Linked DNA regions of Streptosporangium becharense. The protein of the gene in region 1 interacts with the protein of each later gene in a pairwise test. Links are inferred from orthologs where the notes say so. Each region holds a gene or a part of one and is shown in the gene's direction. Other genes may lie near its edges. The genes, in order: topA and F4562_RS03260.

What was found.
Region 2: the proteins of topA (region 1) and F4562_RS03260 interact in binary tests that used the Escherichia coli proteins (3 or more experiments, as listed by UniProt). The link is inferred for Streptosporangium becharense from one-to-one orthologs.

Annotation. Positions count from the first base shown.
Region 1 is NZ_JACHMP010000001.1:4,066,093-4,076,530, forward strand. The notes cover bases 4,207-7,386. They hold topA (type I DNA topoisomerase), read left to right. Parts: upstream 4,207-4,531; coding sequence 4,532-7,186; downstream 7,187-7,386. Other genes in these bases: F4562_RS17925 (DUF5703 family protein), read right to left, coding at 4,207-4,374. Also shown: F4562_RS17910 (M20/M25/M40 family metallo-hydrolase), read left to right, coding at 1-1,111; F4562_RS17915 (hypothetical protein), read left to right, coding at 1,277-1,843; F4562_RS17920 (chaplin family protein), read left to right, coding at 2,168-4,003; more of F4562_RS17925, read right to left, coding at 4,189-4,206; tmk (dTMP kinase), read left to right, coding at 7,522-9,588; F4562_RS17940 (DNA polymerase III subunit delta'), read left to right, coding at 9,611-10,438. UniProt on the Escherichia coli protein: Releases the supercoiling and torsional tension of DNA, which is introduced during the DNA replication and transcription, by transiently cleaving and rejoining one strand of the DNA duplex.
Region 2 is NZ_JACHMP010000001.1:740,661-750,692, reverse strand. Bases 4,533-7,306 are described here. They hold F4562_RS03260 (YigZ family protein), read left to right. Parts: upstream 4,533-5,491; coding sequence 5,492-6,121; downstream 6,122-7,306. Other genes in these bases: F4562_RS03250 (sensor histidine kinase), read left to right, coding at 7,074-7,306; F4562_RS03255 (DedA family protein), read left to right, coding at 6,436-7,077; F4562_RS03265 (sulfotransferase family protein), read right to left, coding at 4,533-4,965. In the rest of the region: F4562_RS03280 (inositol monophosphatase family protein), read left to right, coding at 208-1,011; F4562_RS03275 (lanthionine synthetase LanC family protein), read left to right, coding at 1,287-2,627; F4562_RS03270 (hypothetical protein), read left to right, coding at 2,956-3,849; more of F4562_RS03265, read right to left, coding at 3,979-4,532; more of F4562_RS03250, read left to right, coding at 7,307-8,198; F4562_RS03245 (response regulator), read left to right, coding at 8,189-8,833; F4562_RS03240 (GNAT family N-acetyltransferase), read right to left, coding at 8,952-9,497; F4562_RS03235 (isochorismate synthase), read right to left, coding at 9,709-10,032.

The DNA of each region.
Region 1 (10,438 bases):
GATCGAGGGTGAGGACCCCTCACGCGGCGCGCTGCTGCTCCACGGGCATCTGGACGTCGTCCCCTTCGACGCCGGCGACTGGACCCGGCACCCGCTCAGCGGAGAGGTCGCCGACGGGTGCGTCTGGGGACGCGGTGCGGTCGACATGAAGGACATGGACGCGATGATCCTCGCGGTCGTGCGGCAGCGGCTCAGCCAGGGACGCAGGCCACCGCGGGACGTGGTGCTGGCGTTCACCGCCGACGAGGAGGCCGGGGGCGAGTACGGCGCGCAGTGGCTGGCCGACAAGCACGGGGACCTGTTCGAGGGGTGCACCGAGGCCATCGGCGAGGTCGGCGGGTTCAGCGTCTCCGTCGACGAGGCGCGCAGGCTCTACCTGATCGAGGCGGCGGAGAAGGGCATCGCCTGGATGCGCCTGACCGCGACCGGCCGGGCAGGGCACGGCTCGATGCTCAACAGTGAGAACGCGGTGACGGAGCTGGCCGAGGCGGTCGGCCGCATCGGGCGTCACGAGTGGCCGGTGCGGCTGACGCGGACGGTCAGGACGTTCCTGGAGGAGACCTCCAGGGCACTGGAGATCGAGTTCGACCCGGAGGACGCCGAGAAGACCGTGGCCAAGCTCGGCCCGCTGGCGCGGATGATCGGCGCCACGCTGCGCAACACCGCCAACCCCACGATGCTGCAGAGCGGCTACAAGGCCAACGTGATCCCGCAGACCGCGACCGCGCACGTGGACGGGCGTTTCCTACCGGGGTACGAGGAGGAGTTCTTCGCGACGATCGACGAGTTGCTCGGCCCCAACGTGACCAGGGAGTTCGTCTACCACGACATCGCGGTCGAGACGGGGTTCGAGGGGTCGCTGGTGCGGGCGATGACCGACTCGCTCCTCGCCGAGGACCCGGGCGCGCTGGCCGTGCCGTACACGCTCTCGGGGGGTACGGACCTGAAGGCGTTCAGCAGGCTGGGCATCCGCGGGTTCGGGTTCGCGCCGCTGAAGCTCCCCGCCGACCTGGACTTCTCCGGCATGTTCCACGGGATCGACGAACGGGTTCCGGTGGATTCGCTGCGGTTCGGGGTTCGGGTTCTTGACCGCTTCTTGGACGCGTGTTGACGCGTTCCCCGGAAAACCATGCCTCTGACTGTAGGTAGTGCTAGCGTGACTCTCCGTTGAGGGGGTGGCTCGTGATTCGTGCGAGCCTGCCCGGAGCTTTGGGGAGGTCGTGTGGCACGCATGCCGCGAGAGCAGCGGGGGGCGTCATCGCCCGCTGTTCAGTGCGTGCCCACGACTGCTTTCACCGACGACACGGTCCACGCCCGGGATGACCGGATGGCGCGGCTCGCGGCCGGCGTTCGGCGGGTCGTCGGGCGGGCCTTCAGCATCGGCGGCCTCCTGGCCGCCGGGTGGCTGCTCGCAGTCGTCTTCGGACTCCTCAGTGCCACTCCCGCTGCCGCGGAAACCACCGCGGAGACGGGAGCCGCCGGCTCCGGCCCTCTTGGCGTAGCCGCTTCCGGATCGGCCGTTCGGGTCGATGGATTCCCCACGGGCAGCGGTGGGCTGTCGGCCTCAGACAACGCCGCAGCCATGGCAGGGCGGGGTGTGGACGGGCTGACCAGCCAGTTCACGCCGGGCTTCCCGGCCCCCGCCACCGACGACCACGGTTCTGGCGCCAATGGATTCGTGCCCCAGACCAGTGGTGGGTCCGGCCTTTTCGGGCCGGGTCTGGGAGACATCCCGCGGTTCGTCTACGACCCGCGGCTCATGGCCCGGCGTCTTCCGCCGGCGCTCGTGCTCCCCCCAGTCGTCCGCACAGCGGCGGACGATCCTTCCTTCTCCCCTGACTGACCTCGTCTCGCCGGCCGGTCATGCCCTTCCCGGGGCTCACCACGGCCGTGTCCTCCCCGGGCTCTTCGCCGGTCAGGCCCTTCCCGGGCACGCCGGTCACGGAGTGCGGCCGGATCCCGTGCGCACGTGTGATCCCCGCACGACCGGGAGCCGCTCCGACGGTGAGCGACGAAACAGGACGACGAGTAGATCAGCAGGCAGTTCCTCTCCTTCGTGACGGCCGCCGGGGCCTCCGCTGTGCGGACCCGACCGGGCCTCGCGCGGTCTCGCGCGCCGTCACGAGATGTCAGGTACCCCCCCGAGAACCGTGTAGGAGCGTCAATCATGCGTACGTGGGTTAAGGGCTCGGCCCCCGCAGCACTGCTCGCCCTGGGCGTCATGGCCCTGGGCAGCGGTACGGCCTTCGCCGACACCGACGGTGACCATTCGATCGGCGGTGGCAACCAGGTCAACCTGCCCGTCTCCCTGCCGATCGACATCAGCGGCAACGCCGTCGGGGTGCTGGGCGAGTCGGCCGCGTCCTCCCGGGGAGGCGCCTCCGTCGAGAACGGCGACGGCGGCAGCGGCGGGATCCCGGGCCGCACGTCCGGGCGGGGCAGCATCCTGGGCGGCAACCAGGTCGACGCCCCCATCACCGCGCCGGTCAACGCCTGCGGGAACGGGGTGGCGGTGCTCGGCGGCGCGAAGGCGGGCTGCGAGGGCGGCGCCTCGGTCCGCAACCCCGGCAGGGGCGGCGGTGCGGGAGGCAACCGGACCAGCGGCGCGCACAGCGTCCTGGGCGGCAACCAGGTCGACGCCCCCATCACCGCGCCGGTCAACGTCTGCGGCAACGCGGTCGCCGTCGTCGGTGGGGCGTTCTCCGGCTGCCGCGGTGGTGCCGAGGCCACCGTCGACCGCCCCGGCCGGCCGGGGCACCCCGGTCACCAGGGCAAGCCGGGGTACGGCGGGCACGAGGGGCACGGGTCGCGGCCCGGTTCGGGCCTCGGCCGTCCCGGGAACGACACCGACGGGCGCTTCGGCATCGGTGGCGGCAACCAGATCGTGGCGCCGATCACCGCGCCGGTCAACGTCTGCGGCAACGCGGTCGGCGACGGCCGGGCGGACTGCGAGGGCGGCGTGTCCCCCGGGAACGGCCGGGGCGGGGCCGGGGCGGGCGGCAACCGCACCTCGGGCCGGTCTTCGGTGCTCGGCGGTAACCAGGTGGTGGCGCCGATCACCGCGCCGATCAATGTCTGCGGCAACTCCGTGGCGCTCCTCGGTGACGCCTTCGCCGGCTGCCGGGGTGGCGCGTCCGTCAAGAACGGCGCCAGGGGTGCCGGTGCGGGGGGCAACACCACTTCGGGCCGGTCTTCGGTGCTCGGCGGTAACCAGGTGGTGGCGCCGATCACCGCGCCGGTCAACGTCTGCGGCAACTCCGTCGCCGTGCTCGGCAAGGCCGGCTCCGGGTGCCGCGGTGGCGCCGCGGTCTCACCGAACGGGAGGGGCGGCGGCGCCGGGGGCAACCGCACCGACGGCGCGCACAGCGTCCTCGGCGGCAACCAGATCGTGGCGCCGATCACCGCGCCGATCAATGTCTGCGGCAACGCCGTCGCCGTCCTGGGCGACGCGGCGGCGGGCTGCCTCGGCGGCTCCCGGGCCGGCGGGCCGTCCAGTGGTCACGGTGGTCAGGGCGGTCACGGTGGTCAGGGTGGCCACGGCGGCGGCCACTGGGGTGACAAGCCCGGCAGGGGCAAGACCAGCGGCCTGCTGCCGGTGCTGCCCGAGGTCCCGCAGGCCCGCGGGGTGACGGCCGGGCGGCAGGCGCCCACCTCCGAGCTGCCCCCGCTGCCCCACTCCGCCGAGGTCCGCGGCGCCCGGTCCGGTCTGCCCGCCGCCGCCCAGGTCGGCGAGGCCGCGACCCTGCCCGAGCTTCCCGAGCTGCCCGGCGGTTCGGCGAGCGAGCGGTCCCGCGGGTCCCGGAACGGCTCGCCGCTGGCTCCCGTCACCGACACGCTCTCCTCGACTCCGGTCGGTGAGATCGGCCTGATGAGCGCCGCCCAGCCCGCCGGGGTGACGGGCATGAACGTCGGCGCTCTCGCCGCGCTCCTGATCGGTGGGCTGGCCGCCGCCGCGGCGACCCTCTTCGCCGCCGGGCGCCGCATTCGCTTCGCGAAGAAGTAAGGAACAACTCACCTGAAGGGCAACTTTCCCCGGGGTGACCGGGGAGGCCCTCAGGCGCCTCGCAGGCGGTGACGTCAGGACGGCCGCACCCCGCCAGGGTGCGGCCCTTCGTCTCGCCCGGCGAGACATGAACGCTTTGCCCGTTCCGGGGGCGCGGCCCGGGGCGGGCAAAGCCATGTTCTGGATCACATCGTCCTGGTCACGCGTATGATCTTCCGGCGCAACCGGACGTCGCGGCGGCCGTCGGGATACAGTCGCAGGCGATCGAGCTCCCAGCCGCCGTATTCTGCGTGTTCGGTCAGTATCTGCCGGGCGACGTCCCGGGTGGTGCCGCGTGGAAGGTGGAGAACCAAGTAGGAGTAGTCGAGCACAGCGATTAGTCTCCGAGGGTGGGCCGGGGGACGTCGACACTCATAGGGCTTTATTCTGCGTCCTTGCGGCTTTCCTCGGGAGTGCCCCCGACTGAGATCGGGTAACCCGAGTGGAAGTGAACGGGGATCGAATGCGAACAGCGAGGTAGGAAGCAGCGTGCCAGCCAAGAAGGGCAACGCCGGCGGAACCCGCCTGGTGATCGTCGAGTCGCCTTCCAAGGCGAAGACCATCGCTGGGTACCTCGGCCGCGGCTATGTCGTGGAGTCCAGCATCGGGCATATTCGTGATCTCCCCGAGAAGGCCGACGACATCCCGGACAAGTACCGGGGAGAACCCTGGGCACGCCTGGGTGTCAACGTCGATCACGACTTCGAGCCGCTCTACGTCGTCAACCACGACAAGAAGGCTCAGGTGAGCAAGCTCAAGCAGCTGCTCAAGGACGCCGACGAGCTCTACCTCGCCACCGACGAAGACCGGGAGGGGGAGGCCATCGCCTGGCACCTCCGCGAGGTGCTCAACCCCAAGGTTCCGGTCCACCGCATGGTGTTCCACGAGATCACGCCGCGTGCGATCCAGGACGCGGTGGCGAACCCGCGTACGCTGAACCTGCGGCTGGTCGACGCCCAGGAGACCCGGCGCATCCTCGACCGCCTCTACGGCTACGAGGTCAGCCCGGTCCTGTGGAAGAAGGTCAAGCCCCGCCTGTCGGCCGGGCGGGTGCAGTCGGTGGCGACCCGGCTGGTCGTGGAGCGCGAGCGCGAGCGCCTGGCGTTCACCAGCGCGAGCTACTGGGATCTGCAGGCGCTGTTCGACACCGGCCGGGACGAGACCCCGCACGAGTTCACCGCCATGCTGACCGGCGTCGACGGTAAGCGCGTCGCCCAGGGCCGCGACTTCGCCAGCAACGGCACGCTCAAGGGTGCCGACGTGCTCCACCTCGACGAGCAGGCAGCCCAGGCTCTGGCCGCCCGTCTCGACGGTGCCCGTTACCGGGTCACGTCGGTCGAGCGGAGGCCGTACACCCGCAAGCCGTACGCGCCGTTCCGGACGACGACGCTGCAGCAGGAGGCCAGCCGCAAGCTGGGCTTCTCCGCGAAGTCGACCATGCAGGTCGCCCAGCGCCTGTACGAGAACGGCTTCATCACCTACATGCGAACCGACAGCACCACGCTGTCGGAGACCGCCGTGTCGGCCGCCCGCAGCCAGGCGATCAAGCTGTACGGCGCGGCGTACGTGACCGACAAGCCGCGTGTCTACACCAGCAAGGTGAAGAACGCGCAGGAGGCGCACGAGGCGATCCGCCCGTCGGGCGAGGAGTTCCGCACCCCGGGTGAGACCGGCCTGACCGGTGACATGTTCCGGCTGTACGAGCTGATCTGGCAGCGCACCGTGGCCTCGCAGATGAAGGACGCGGTCGGCGAGTCGGTCATCGTGAAGGTGGCGGGGACGTCCGCCTCCGGTGAGCGGGTCGAGTTCAGCGCCTCCGGGCGGACCATCACCTTCCACGGGTTCCTGAAGGCGTACGTCGAGGGTGCGGACGACCCGGCCACCGACCGTGACGACTCCGAGAAGCGCCTGCCCGACCTGGCCGAGAACGACCCGCTGACCGCGTCGGCCCTGAACGTGCTGGCTCACGCGACCAAGCCCCCTGCGCGTTACACCGAGGCGTCGCTGGTCAAGGAGCTGGAAGACCGGGAGATCGGCCGTCCGTCGACGTACGCGTCGATCATCGGGACGATCCTCGACCGGGGTTACGTCTTCAAGAAGGGCACGGCCCTGGTGCCGTCCTTCCTGGCGTTCGCGGTGGTCAACCTGCTGGAGCAGCACTTCGGCCACCTCGTCGACTACGCCTTCACCGCGGGGATGGAGAAGGTCCTCGACGACATCGCGAACGACCGGGCGGAGCGGGTGCCGGAGCTGCGCCGGTTCTACTTCGGTGACAACGGTGACGAGGGCCTGAAGGAGATGGTCACCGACCTCGGGGAGATCGACGCGAAGGAGATCAGTTCCTTCCCGATCCGGGGTACCGACATCATGATCCGGGTGGGGCGTTACGGCCCGTATCTGGACCGCGACGGCGCCCGGGTGAACGTCCCCGACGACCTGGCCCCCGACGAGCTCACCGCGGAGATGGCGGAGGAGCTGTTCTCCCGCCCGACGGGTGACCGTGAGCTGGGCAAGGACCCGGTCACCGGTAACGTGATCGTGGCGAGGGACGGCCGTTACGGCCCGTACGTGACGGAGATCCTGCCGGAGGAGGCGCCGCCGTCCGACGGCGCGAAGAAGAAGACCCGCAAGGCCGACGCCCCCAAGCCGCGCACCGCGTCGCTGCTGAAGTCGATGTCCCTCGACACCGTCACCCTGGACGACGCGCTGAAGTTGCTGTCGTTGCCCCGGCTGCTCGGGGAGCTCGACGGCCAGGAGGTCACGGCCCAGAACGGCAGGTTCGGTCCCTACGTCAAGAAGGGCACCGACTCGCGCTCGCTGGCCTCCGAAGAGGAGATGTTCACGGTCACGCTGGAGCAGGCCAAGGAGCTGTTCGCCCAGCCCAAGACGCGGGGTCGTCGCGCCGCCGCCGCGCCGCCGCTGCGTGAGCTGGGTGCCGACCCCGTCTCCAAGAAGCCGATCGTGGTCAAGGAGGGCCGGTTCGGGCCGTACGTGACCGACGGTGAGACGAACGCCTCCCTGCGCAAGGGTGACGAGGTCGAGCACATCACCACCGAGCGTGCCGCCGAACTGCTCGCCGACCGTCGTGCCCGCGGCCCGGCGCCCAAGCGTCCCCGCACCACCCGGGCGAAGGCCAAGGCCTGACCGTACGGGCTCCGCGATCCGCGTCCGCGGGGACGGAGCCCGTACCCCGGCCGCCCGGCCTCGGCCCCGGTCCGTCCGTACCCCGCCCCCTCGGCCGGCCTCGGCCGCCCGGCGCCGGCCGAGGGGGCGGGGTAGGGTAAGGGCTGCACCCAAAACCACCCTTCCGGAACCCCGAAATGAGAAACTCCGGGGACGACGGTGCCGGTCGCCTCTTTTCGCCGCTGTGACCTGCGCGGGCCCGGACGGACGTACTACCCTCGTGCGGCGGGCAGCCGGGCGTCCACGTCTCGTCCGCGTCCTCCCCAGCCCAGCGAGCACCTGGATACGCTGACATCATGACCACGCCTGGCCGGAACACCGCACGACGCAAGGCTCCCAACGTGCTGGCCTACGCCCCGTTCCGCAAGCTGTGGACGGCCATGTCGGTGTGCAGTCTCGGAGACTGGCTCAACCTGCTGGCCCTGACGGCGCTCGCGGGCAACCTCACCATGGACAGGGGCTACCAGGTGCAGAGCCTGGCCATCGGCGGTGTCTTCGTCGCGAAGATGCTCCCGGCCATCGTGCTGGGCCCGCTCGCGGGAGCGTTCGCCGACCGGTTCGACCGGCGGCTGACGATGTTCTTCTGCGACCTGCTGCGGTTCGGGCTGGTGCTGTCGATCCCGCTGGTGGGCAGCTACCAGTGGGTGCTCGTCGCCACGTTCCTGGTCGAGTGCGTCAACCTCTTCTGGGTCCCGGCCAAGGACGCCACGGTGCCGAACCTGGTGCCCAAGGAGCGGCTGGAGGAGGCCAACCAGCTCAACCTCCTGGTCACCTACGGCACCGCGCCGGTCGCGGCGCTGCTGTTCGCGGTGCTGTCGGTGGCCAACGACATGCTGGGGCGCCTGCTGCCGTTCCTGGCGATCCGCGAGACGTACCTGGCACTGTTCATCAACGCGCTGGCGTACCTCGTCTCCGCGGTCATCATCCTCTCGCTGAAGGAGATCCCGAAGGCCGGTGTGGCGGTCGCGACCTCCTCTCCGTCGGTGCTGCGGCAGATCTTCGAGGGCTGGCGGTTCGTGGGCGGCAACCGGCTGATCCGCGGTCTGATCCTCGGCATGCTGGGCGCCTTCGCCGCGGGCGGCGCGGTGGTCGGGGTCGCCAAGATCTATGTCAACGCGCTGGGCGGTGGTGACGCGGCGTACGGTGTGGTCTTCGGGGCGGTCTTCCTCGGCATGGCCTCCGGCATGTTCTTCGGTCCCAGGTTGATGCGCGAGCTGTCGCGGCGGCGGCTGTTCGCCTTGTCGATCATCGTCGCGGGCCTGGTCCTGACCGCGATCGCGCTCATCCACAACCTGGTGATCGTCGTCATGCTGACCGTGCTGCTGGGTGCGTGCGCGGGCATCGCCTGGATCATCGGCTACACCATGATCGGCCTGGAGGTCGACGACGGCCTGCGGGGTCGCACGTTCGCCTTCCTGCAGTCACTGGCCCGGGTGACGCTGCTGCTGGTGGTCGCGGTCGCGCCGACCGTGGCGGGCCTGTTCGGCGAGCGTGAGCTCAAGTTCGGGCAGGAGACCGTCTACCGGTTCGACGGGTCCAACCTGGTGCTGGTGGTCGGCGGGCTGCTCGCGGCGATCGTCGGGATCGTCGCGCTGCGGCAGATGGACGACCGCAAGGGCGTCTCCATCGTCGCCGACCTGGTCGCCGCCGTGCGCGGGGAGCGGTTCGCGCCTGAGGCCGCCGAGCAGGCGACGCGCGGGATGTTCATCGCGTTCGAGGGCGGGGAGGGCTCGGGGAAGACCACCCAGTCCCGTCTGCTGGCGATCTGGCTGCGCGACCAGGGGTACGACGTCGTGCAGACCCGCGAGCCGGGCTCGACCAAGGTGGGCATGCGGTTGCGCGCGATCCTGCTGGACGCGGTGCACCAGGGACTGTCGGCGCGGTCGGAGGCGCTGCTGTACGCGGCCGACCGGGCCGAGCACGTCGAGAAGGTCATCCGCCCGGCTCTGCACCGGGGCTCGATGGTGATCTCCGACCGCTACGTCGACTCCTCGCTGGCCTACCAGGGTGCGGGCCGGGCCCTCGACCCCGGGGACGTGACGAGGATCAACAGCTGGGCCACCGGCGGGCTCGTCCCCGACCTGACGGTGCTCATCGACACCCCGCCCTCGGTCGGGCTGACCCGGCTGGGCGGCGCCGCCGACCGGATCGAGGCGGAGCCGCTGGAGTTCCACGAGCGGGTGCGCCGCGAGTTCCGCTCGCTGGCCGCCGCCGAGCCCGCGCGGTACGCGGTCATCGACGGCACGCTGTCGGAGGAGGAGATCTCCCGGCTCATCCAGGACCGGGTGCGGGAGATGCTGCCCGACCCGGTGCCGCAGGAGGCGGAGGACGTCACCGGGACCATCCCCGCCGTGCGCGACTGACACCGGCGGTAGGTTGGGGACCGTGGCAGTCTTCGATGACCTTGTGGGGCAGGAACGCGCCGTCGTGACGCTCCGCCGGGCCGCCGCGGCGGCGGCCGACCTGCTCACGGGCGGGCGTGGCGCGGGGATGACCCACGCGTGGCTGTTCACCGGGCCGCCCGGTTCCGGCCGTGAGGAGGCCGCGCGGGCGTTCGCCGCCTCGCTGTTCTGTCCGGACCAGGGGTGCGGGCACTGTGAGATGTGCCACCAGGTGGAGATCGGTTCCCACCCCGACCTGGAGATCGTCCGGCCGCAGGGGCTGTCGTACGGGGTCAAGGAGACCCGCCGTCTCATCCTCCGCGCGGCCGGGGCACCGACGCTGGGCCGCTGGCGCGTCGTGCTGTTCGAGGACGCCGACCGGGCCACGGAGGGGGCGTCCAACGCGTTGCTGAAGGCGATCGAGGAGCCACCGCCGCGGACGGTCTGGTTGCTCTGCGCACCCGCCCCGGACGACATGATGATCACTATCCGGTCCCGGTGCCGGCTGGTCACGCTCGTCACCCCACCCGTCCCGGCGGTCGCGCACGTGCTGGTCACCCGCGAGAACGTGCCGCCGGCGGTGGCGGAGTTCGCCGCCAGGGCCGCCCAGGGGCACATCGAGCGGGCCCGCAGGCTCGCCCTGGACGAGGAGGCGCGCAGGCGCCGCGACGCGGTGCTGTCCATCCCGGGGTCGCTGACCGGTGTGGGGGAGTGCGTGACGGCGGCCGAGCGGCTGGTGAAGACCGCGGACGAGGAGGCCGCCGCGGTCACCGCGACGCTGAACGAGGCGGAGACCGCCGAGCTGCGCAAGATCTACGGTGAGGGGTCGTCG
Region 2 (10,032 bases), 3.3 Mb from region 1 along the record:
GCACCGGTTCACCCCGGCACCCGGCGCTCCCGGGGGCGGGAGGGTTCGGACAGGATGGAGGGCGGGACGCCCGGTTGCGACCCGGGACGGCGACCGAGAGGCCCGGCTCCGGGCCGTGGCCCCGGCGGGCCCGGAGGATTCCCGCCGCCCGGTGGAACCCGCGCCGCCGGGTGGTCCGCGAGGGCGGCTCGTGCCGCAGGAGGAAGCATGGATCTGAGCACCTCGAACGAGCTCTCCGCGATCGCGGCCGAGGCCGCGCGTTCGGTGGGCGACCGGCTCCGCGAGGCGTTCAGGTCGCGCCCCGCGGTGCAGACGAAGAGTGACTTCCACGACCCGGTCACCGAGCACGACCGCGCCGCGGAGGAGACCATCCGCGAGATCCTCGGCGAACGCGTCCCGGGTAGCACCGTCATCGGCGAGGAGGGTGGTGCGGACGGGTCCGGTGAGATCCGCTGGTACGTCGACCCGATCGACGGGACCGCGAACTTCGCCGCCGGGGTGCCGTTCTTCTGCGTGTCGATCGCCGCCGCCGCCGGGGACGAACTGGTCGCGGGCGTGGTGTACGACCCGTTGCGCGACGACGAGTTCCGGGGTGACCTGGGCGGATCCTGGTGCAACGGGACGCGGTTGCGCAGCGCCGGAGCCGTGCGGGACCGGGAGGCGATGCTGCTGACCAGCTACCCCACCGCGGGTGACCTCGCCGAGGACGGGGAGACGGCGTTGCGGCACTTCGAGAGGTTCGTGACCTCGTTCGCCTCAATGCGCCGTCCCGGCAGCACCGCGCTCAAACTGGCCCACGTCGCGGGCGGCTGGGCGGACGTGGCCTACGGCAGCAGGGTGAGCCCGTGGGACGTGGCGGCGGGGGCACTGCTGATCCGGCAGGCGGGCGGGGTCTTCATCCCGCTGGGCGGGTCGCTCTTCGAGCCGGGCGGCTATGTCGCGCACGTCGCCGGGTTCGATCTGGCGGGATCGGCCGTCGGCGGCCTCGCCCTTCCCGGCGGCCCTTCCTGAGGGGCTTTCCCGGCGGCCCTTCCTGAGGGGCTTTCCCGGCGGCCCTTCCTGAGGGGCTCTCCCGACGGCCCGCGAACGGGCGCCCCCGGCGCTCCGGGAACCGGGGTCCTTCCGGCGGCCTCGCCGGGACCTCACCGGCGACCCGGCCGGGGAGGTGGGGGGAGGCGGGCGGGCACCGCGGTTCCGCCGGGAACGGCCCGTACGCCCCATATTACCCATTGATCCTGTAGGAAATGCGGGTAAAGTTGGTGTCCCGTCGTACGAAGGGAGGCGCCATGAGCCTGGAACCGGACAGGAGTCCGGACCGGGAGGGCGACAGCCTGTTCGGCACCGCCGCCGAGGCCGCGCGCTGGATCCGTTCCGCGGCCGTGGACGACGCCCGGGGCCGTCACTGGCGGGCCAATCCCGACCCCCGGGGCCGGGCGGCCATGCCCGACCACCCGCTGTCGCTGTACTCGGGGGCGGCCGGGATCGTGCTGTTCTTCCTGGAGCTGGCCGCCGTCACCGGGGACGACGGCTACCTCGACGACGCCGCCGCCGGGGCCCGCTACCTCACCGCCACCTGGCGGGAACAGGCCGACCTCTCCCTGTACCACGGGCTGGCGGGGGTGATGTTCGCGCTCGCGGAGGCCGGTTGGGCGACCGGTGAGCACGCCTTCGAGATCGAGGCGGTCGCCGTGGGCGACCACATCGTGCGCTCCGCCCGGCCGATCGGCGGAGCCCCGGGCTGGACCGGCGACCCCGCCCAGCGCGGCGACGGCGGGATCATCCTGGGGCTGCTGCACGCGGCGGGCATCCTGGGGGTGCCGGCCTACCGGGAGGTCGCCGTCGAGGCCGGCGCCCGCATCGCCGCGCTCGCGGTCCCGGGGCACCGCTTCGGCGAGGGTGCCTGCGCCGACCTGCCACTGGACGCGGTCACCCCCGGATTCCTGGCGGGCACCGCGGGCACGGCCTTCCTCCTCGCCCGGCTGCACGGCCTGACCGGTGAGCGCGACTTCCTGACCGCCTCCCGTCGCGGGGCCGACTTCGTCCGCGCGGTCAGCACGGTGACCGCACGGTGCGCGCTGGTCCCGCACCACCTCCCACAGGGCCGTGACCTGCACTACCTCGGGTTCTGCTCGGGATCGGCCGGGGTGGCCCGGATGTTCTGCGAGCTGTACCGGGTGGCGGGCGACGCCGCCGACCTCGACTGGGCCGAGCGGCTGGCCAGGGGCGTCGTCAGCAGCGGTGCCCCGGCCCGGCGGACCCGCGGCTACTGGGACTCGGCCTGCCAGTGCTGCGGCACCGCCGGGCTGCTGGAGCTGTTCGTCGGGCTCTGGTCGGTGACCGGCCGCCGCGACCACCTGGAGTTCGCGCACACCCTGGGCGAGAACCTGACCGGCCGGGCCACCCGCCACGACGGGCGGGGAGCGCGCTGGTACCAGGCGTACCGGCGCCTGCGGCCCGGCGAGGTCACCGCCGACACCGGCTACATGGTCGGCGCGGCCGGCGTCGGGGCCGCCCTGCTCCATCTCGGCGCCGCCATCCACCCGGAGCGGGCCGGACGGCTCGTCCTGCCACCCGACAACCCGTTTCCGGCCGTCCCCGTGCCGGGCGGCACGCTCCGCCACTCCTGACCGCGATGGGCACGCGTCAGCCGACCGCCGGGCCGGTCGCCACGGCGACCGGGGCCGGTCAGCGTGCCGAAGCCCGTACACCTCCCGGCAGCGTGTACGGTCGAGCATCAAGGCTTTCAGCACGTCCGGTGCCTCTGACCTGCCCTTCGACACCCGTTCCGGCCCTTCGGGCCGTCCCCGGCGGAAAAAGAGGCGGCAGCCGCCGGAATCCCCGCGCGAGAGGCCGTGAAACGACGTCGTCCCCTGGCCGTCAAGGGACGATCAAGCACGTGAACACGATTGGTGATTGTCCATGAGCGCAGCGGAAGCCCTGCCTACCCTCGGTGCCGTGTCTACCATCGAAGACTTCCTTCCCGACCCCGCCCGCTCCACCGTGGCGATCGAGCCCGCCCATCCGGGGGAGGGCCACTGGGCCGGTGCTCCGAGCGCGGTGGAGAGCGACGGGTGGATCTACCTCGCCTACCGCTTGCGCCGCCCGGTCGGCGAGGGACGCGGCTACGCCGTCGCCGTCGCCCGCTCGCGCGATGGTGAGCGGTTCGAGACCCTGCTCACGATCGGCAGGCAGGAGATGGACACCGAGTCGCTGGAGCGGCCCACCCTGGTCCGCACCCCCGAAGGACGCTGGCGGCTCTATCTCAGCTGCGCCACCCACGGCAGCAAGCACTGGCGGGTCGAGGTGCTGGAGGCCGCCGACCCGGCCGCCTTCCGCGCGGAGCACCGGCAGGTGGTCCTGCCCGGTGACCCCAAGACGGGGGTCAAGGACCCGGTGATCGTCTGGCACGACGGCCTGTGGCACCTGTGGGCCTCCTGCCACCCGTTGGCCGAGCCGGAGGATGCCGACCAGATGGTGACCGACTACGCCACCAGCGCCGACGGCGTCGAGTGGACGTGGCAGGGCACGGCGCTCAGCGGCCGTCCCGGCTGCTGGGACTCCCGGGGCACCAGGGTGGCCGCGGTCCGCTTCCTCGACGGGGAGGTGGTGGCCCTCTACGACGGGCGGGCCACCGCCGCGGAGAACTACGAGGAGAAGACCGGGGTGGCGGTCGGCGCCGACCCGGCCGTGCTGACCCCGGTCGGCACCGAGCCGGCCGCGGCCTCGCCGTACGCGGGCGGCGGCCTGCGCTACATGGACATCGTGGACCTGCCCGGCGGCGGGCGGCGGCTCTACTACGAGTACACCCGGCCCGACGGCGCCCACGAGCTCCGTACCGAGCTGCGCTGACACGGCGCCGGTGTGGTCGCGGACCGCGGTGCACGCCGCCGGCCCGCGACGGGAGGCTGACCGCGGCCGACCCGTGACGGCCGGGCGCCCGGTGCGCGGTGACCGGTCCGTCGCCGCCGGGTCGCCGGGTCAGGGCTGGGGGCGGCCGTTGCGGGCCTGGCGCTGGCCGTCGGGACGGATGCCCACCAGGCCGCCGGAGCGCTCGCGGGGGAGCAGCCAGTCGCTGAAGTCCTCGCCGGTCACCTGCTGCAGCAACGGCACGTCATCGGCGAAGTGACGCAGCAGCCGGGCCCGCTGTTCCCAGGTCAGCGGCTGGCGGGACCGGGCCCGCTGCTGGAGCCTGCGCTCCAGCGGATCGGTCAGCGTCCCGCTCATCCGCGGTGGCAGGAACCGCCCCACCGTCGCCCCGATGCGCAGCGCCCGTGACAGCACCCGGTGGCCGCGGGTGGGCTCGGGGTGGGCGGTCACGTTCTCCCGGGGAACCTCGGTGACGACACCGGTCTCGACGCCGAGGAAGCGGCAGATCCGGTCGAGGGTGTCGGCGGGACGGTCGACCAGGTCGCGGTAGCGGAAGACCAGCACCTGCTCGCGGGGGAAGTGGGCGTACAGGTGCCGCAGTTGCTCGCCGTACCTGCCCAGGGCGATGTAGTGCCAGAACGGCGCCCAGCCCGCCCTGATGCGCCGCTCCTCCTCGGCGCAGGCCCGCACCACGTCGCCGATCGGCTCCAGCCCCGCCGACCACAGGTGCGTCCAGTTGGAGTGGGCGCGCTCCACCGGGTCGCGGAGCACGACGATGAGCCTGACGTCGGGGATCAGCTTCCTGATGCGGCGGTGCGCCTGGAGGTCGTACAGGTAGAACGGTGTGGACTCGCCCCGCAGGGTGCCCGGCGGGGCGCCGGAGAACAGGTCCTCGTAGTCCTCGCGCCGCCAGATGTGTTCCCGGTAGGTCTGGGCGTCGCCCGGACCGCCCCGGGTCGGCGGCGGGCCGTCGCTGAGAAAGAACTTCGGTTCCTTCACCGCTGAGAGGAACAGGCCCGGATGGCGGGCCAGCGCGGCGTGCAGGGCGGTCGTTCCCGCCTTGGGGGCACCTATCGTGAGGAAATCCGGCAGGGGCATCGTTATTACCCTTAATCCCTACTGACAGTATCGCAAATATAATCCCTTTTCCCGCGAAGGCAAGAGCCTGGAAAAGGAGCCGGGGAGTCCACGGCTTGCGGGGATCCGTCTGTCGGTGATGGTGCCCGGTCCCGGGCACCGGCTGTCTCGCACCTTTCATGATTTTGATGGTTTTCATGCCATCTTGCGATGAAAGTTACTCTTTGTCGCCTTGTGAGGAGCCGGGGTATCTATGCCCCGTTCCCAGCCCGTTAGACGTACGGAGTTGCACCCGCGGCCGGGCGCGGGACGCCTGCCGGTGGTCGCGTCCGGTGTGCGGGGGACCGGTTGTCCCGTCCGGGTGCACAGGCGGGCGGCCGGTGGTCCCGCCGGGCGTGCGGCCGGCCGCCGGTCTCGTCGGGCGTGCGGCCGGCCGCCGGTCTCGTCGGGCGTGCGGCCGGCCGCCGGTCCCGTCGGATGCGCGGGAGGAGGACTGCGAACAGTCCCGGCGCCGAAGTGGCGGGCCGCGCGCCGGTAGCCTTTGCGGGTGCGCGAACCGTACCTGACCCCGGAAGACGTCACCGAGCACGAGATCGAGATCAAACGGTCGCGGTTCCTGTGCGCGGTCGGCCCGGCGCGTTCCGAGGAGGAGGCCAGGCGGTTCGTCGCCGGCCGCAGGAGCCTGTACGGCGACGCCACCCACAACTGCTCGGCCTATGTGATCGGCGGCGACCGCGGGATCCAGCGGGCCGACGACGACGGGGAGCCGGGCGGCACCGCGGGCACCCCGATGTTGGAGACACTGCTGCGCAGAGGGCTCTCCGACGTGGTGACCGTGGTCACCCGCTACTTCGGCGGGGTCAAGCTCGGCGCGGGCGGCCTGGTCCGCGCCTACGGCTCGTCCGTCGGCAAGACGCTGGACCTCACTCCGCTGACCGAGATGGTGCCCGCCCGGGTCATGACCGTGACGGTCGACCACATCAGGGCCGGGCGGCTGGAGAACGACCTGCGCGCCTCGCCGTACGAGGTCAGGGAGGTCGTCTACGGTGCCGAGGTCGGCTTCCGCGTCGCGGTCCGCGAGGCCGACCTGCCGACCTTCCCCGGCTGGATCGCCACGCTGACCGCCGGGCGGGCGGAGATCGAGGCGGGGGAGCCGGTCCACCTCGCAAGAGAGTGAATCCGGCCGGGAGGGGTGCGCGCCGGGCGGCGCGAGTGTGGGATGGGTCACACTTCTCTGCCGCCCGGCGTGGCCCGCCGGCCCCCGTACCCGCCCGCCGGCGACCGGAACGGGTGCCCGGCGCCTGTGCCCTTCCTGCGGCGGGGTCTCGGATCGGCCGGGTGACGTGCTGAAACGTCCGCGAGGCGGTGTCCTGCGCCGCCGCCGCGGCGCCTTCCTGGGGTTTTCCGCAGGAAGGCGCTGAGGTGTGTCCGAGACAGGCTCGACGGCGTTCCTCATACACGCCGTACCCAGCTCTCCGTAGCCTTGTCCCTATGAGTTCACCGAATGTCGACGGAATCGCCGGATGGGCGATCTCCCTTATGGAAACCCTGGGCGCGCCCGGAGCGGGGCTGGCCATCGCGCTGGAGAACCTGTTCCCGCCGCTGCCGAGCGAGGTGATCCTGCCGCTGGCCGGGTTCACCGCCAGCAAGGGCAACATGGGGCTGTTCGACGCCGTGCTCTGGACGACCCTCGGGTCGGTGGTCGGCGCGCTGGCCCTGTACGGGGTCGGGGCGCTGCTCGGCCGGGAGCGCGTGGTGGCCATCGCCTCGAAGCTGCCGCTGGTGAGCGTCGCCGACATCGAGAAGACCGAGGCGTGGTTCGCCAAGCACGGCAGGAAGACCGTCTTCTTCGGCCGGATGATCCCGATCTTCCGGAGCCTGATCTCGATCCCGGCCGGGGTCGAGCGGATGCCGGTCACCGTCTTCACCCTCCTCACCACGCTGGGCAGCCTGATCTGGAACACGGCGTTCGTGATGGCCGGATACCTGCTGGGGGAGAACTGGTCCCTGGTCGAGCAGTACATGGGCATCGTCTCCAAGTCCGTGCTCGCCATCGTCGTGCTCGCCATGGTGATCTTCGTGGTGGTCCGCCTCTCCGACAAGCGCAAGGGCAAGCACCACGCCGAGCAGTGACCACGGTGATCCGGTCCTGCCGGGCACTGGCCGGGCTCGCCCTCGGGGTGCTCTCGGCTCCGGCCGGACTGGCCTTCCTCCTCCTGGCGGGCCCCTTCACGCTGCTGCCCCGGGCCCGTCCGCGCGTGCTGGCGGGTGCGGTCCGGCTGGCCGACGCGGAGGTCCTGCGACTGCGGCTGCTCGGCGAGCAGGAGGTGTCCGGGTACGACGGCCGCCGGGCGCTGCGCTACCTGGCGTGGCGGTGGCCGGTCGGGGTCCTGGGTGCCCTGGTGCTGTTCCTGCTGGTCGCCGGGGTCGGCAGCGCCGTGCTCATCGCCTGGCACTGGCTCCGCGGTGAGCCGTTCGACGGCATGGCCGCCTCGCCGCCGCTCGCGCTCTACCTGCTGGTCGCCGGGTCCGTCCTGCTCTTCCTGGAGGTGATGGGCCTGGCCGGGCTCGCCGGTCTGGAAAGGCGGACCGCCCGGAAACTGCTCGGGCCCAGCCCCACCGAGCTGCTCGAACGCCGCGTCGCCCAGCTGGCCGAGACCCGCGCGGGCGTCGTGGCCGCCGTCGACCAGGAACGCAGGCGCATCGAGCGTGACCTGCACGACGGGGTCCAGCAGCGCCTGGTCGCGCTGGCCGTGCTGATCGGCCGCGCCCGCAGGGGCCGCTCACCCGAACTGCTCGACGACCTGCTCCACCAGGCCCACGACCAGGCCCGCCAGGCGCTGGCGGACCTGCGGGACGTGGCCTGGCGGGTCTACCCCACGGCGCTGGACTCCCTGGGGCTCAGGGACGCCGTCGCCACCGTCGCCGAGCGGGCCGGCCTGCCGGTGACGGTGCACTACGGTCTTGACGAGCGGCCCGCCCCGCAGGTGGAGACCGCGGCCTACTTCGTGGTCTGTGAGGCGGTCGCGAACGCGGCCAAGCACGGGGCGGCCGGTTCGGTCACCGTCGAGATCGTCAGGGAGGGAACGATGATCGTCGTGTGCGTCCGGGACGACGGGCGCGGTGGCGCCGATCCCGCCGGTGGCGGGCTGTCCGGCCTGGCCCGCAGGGTGGCCGCGCTGGACGGCCGCTTCCGGGTGGACAGCCCGCCGGGCGGGCCCACCGCGGTCGTCGCGGAGCTGCCGTGCGGGTGATCCTCGCCGAAGACTCCACGCTGCTGCGTGAGGGACTGGTCCGGCTGCTGGTCGAGGAGGGGTACGAGGTCCCGGCCGCGGTCGGTGACGGTGAGGCGCTCCTGGCCGCCGTGGCCGAGCACCGGCCCGACATCGTGGTCGCCGACGTACGGATGCCGCCGGCCCACACCGACGAGGGGTTGCGGGCGGCACTGGAGATCCGGCGCCGCTGGCCGGGCACAGGCGTGCTGGTCCTGTCGCAGTACGTCGAGAAGCGCTACGCCACCGAGCTGATGAGCGGCGACGTCGACGGGGTGGGATACCTGCTCAAGGACCGCGTGGCCCAGGTCACCGACTTCCTCGACGCGCTGGACCGGGTCGGGGCGGGAGGAGCGGTCTTCGATCCAGAGGTGGTGCGCCAGCTCCTGGCCCGCACCACCCACACCGACCTGCTCGCCCGGCTCACCCCACGCGAGCGTGACGTGCTCGACCGGATGGCGGAGGGCTGCACCAACGCCTCCATCGCCGAGCGGCTCGGCGTCTCCCAGAGCGCCGTCGAGAAGCACGTCAACGCCATCTTCGACAAGCTCGGCCTGCTCCACGTCACCGGTTACAGCCGGCGGGTCCTCGCCGTGCTGCGCTACCTCGGTTCCTGACGTCCCGCGGGTGACGGCGCCGGGCTCCCATGGCGGCACCCGGCCCCGGGCCTGGTCTCGGGCCAGGTCCCGGCCTTGGCCCTGGTCACCGGCCCGGGGTCCCGGCGGCGTACGGCGTTCAGCGGCCGAAGCCGCCCTCCTGGCCGTCGGTCAGGTCGCTGGGCCAGAGCCGGTAGACGTTGAGGCGCGTCTCGTAGTACTTGTCCGTCTCGCCCACCCACTGCATGCCGAGGCGCTTGGCGGTTCCGGCCCCCCGCTCGTTGTCGATCCTGACGACCGCGACGAGCTCGTGGGCGCCGATGGAGAACGCCCATCCGGCCAGCGCGCGGCCCGCCTCGACGGCGTAGCCGTTCCCCCAGACGTCCGGGGCGAGCTGCCAGCCGATCTCGATGTCCTCCTCGTCCGGCGGCAGGTACCGCAGGGACAGCCCTCCGATCACCCGCCCGTCGGAGTCGCGGACGATCGCCCAGCGGCCCAGCGGGGGTGTCAGCGTGCCTCCGGTCCGTATCCACGACTCCAACGTGGACCGCATCCCCTGCTCGTCCTCCACGCGCTTCATGGCGGGGGAGAGCCACCGGGTGACCTCGGGCGCGCCGTAGATCGCCAGGGCGTCGCGGGCGTCGTCGGGACTCCAGTCGCGGACCGTGAGACGGTCGGTGGTCAGTAGCACTGTGGTCTTCCTCTCCCTGACGAGCGAGCCGGCCGTGCGGCGTGGCGGCGAGGGAACGCCGAGCAGAAGAAAGCGACGAATTCGTGTCGGAAATGTCCGATGTGTTGCCACTGTGAGCGTACGCCCACCCGCCCGCCGGGCAACAGACGCGGATGGGCGAAGGATCGGTCACCCTCCGTGTCCGGCCCGGTGGCCGGGCCGCGGCTCAGCCCTCCAGGGCGTACTGCATCACCCGGAGCTTGGCCTGGGCCTCGGCGAGCTCGGAGGCGGGGTCGGAGTCGCCCATGATGCCGCAGCCGGCGAACAACCGGGCGTTCACCCCCTCGATCTGTGCGCAACGCAGCGCGATGCCCCACTCGCCGTCGCCCCGCGCGTCGATCCAGCCGACCGGTCCGGCGTACCCGGCCCGGTCCATGCCCTCCAGCTCGCGGATGACCTCGAGCGCCGCCTCGGTGGGTGTGCCGCCCACGGCGGCGGTCGGGTGCATGGCCGCCACCACGTCCAGAACCGAGGCGCCCGCCGACAGCCG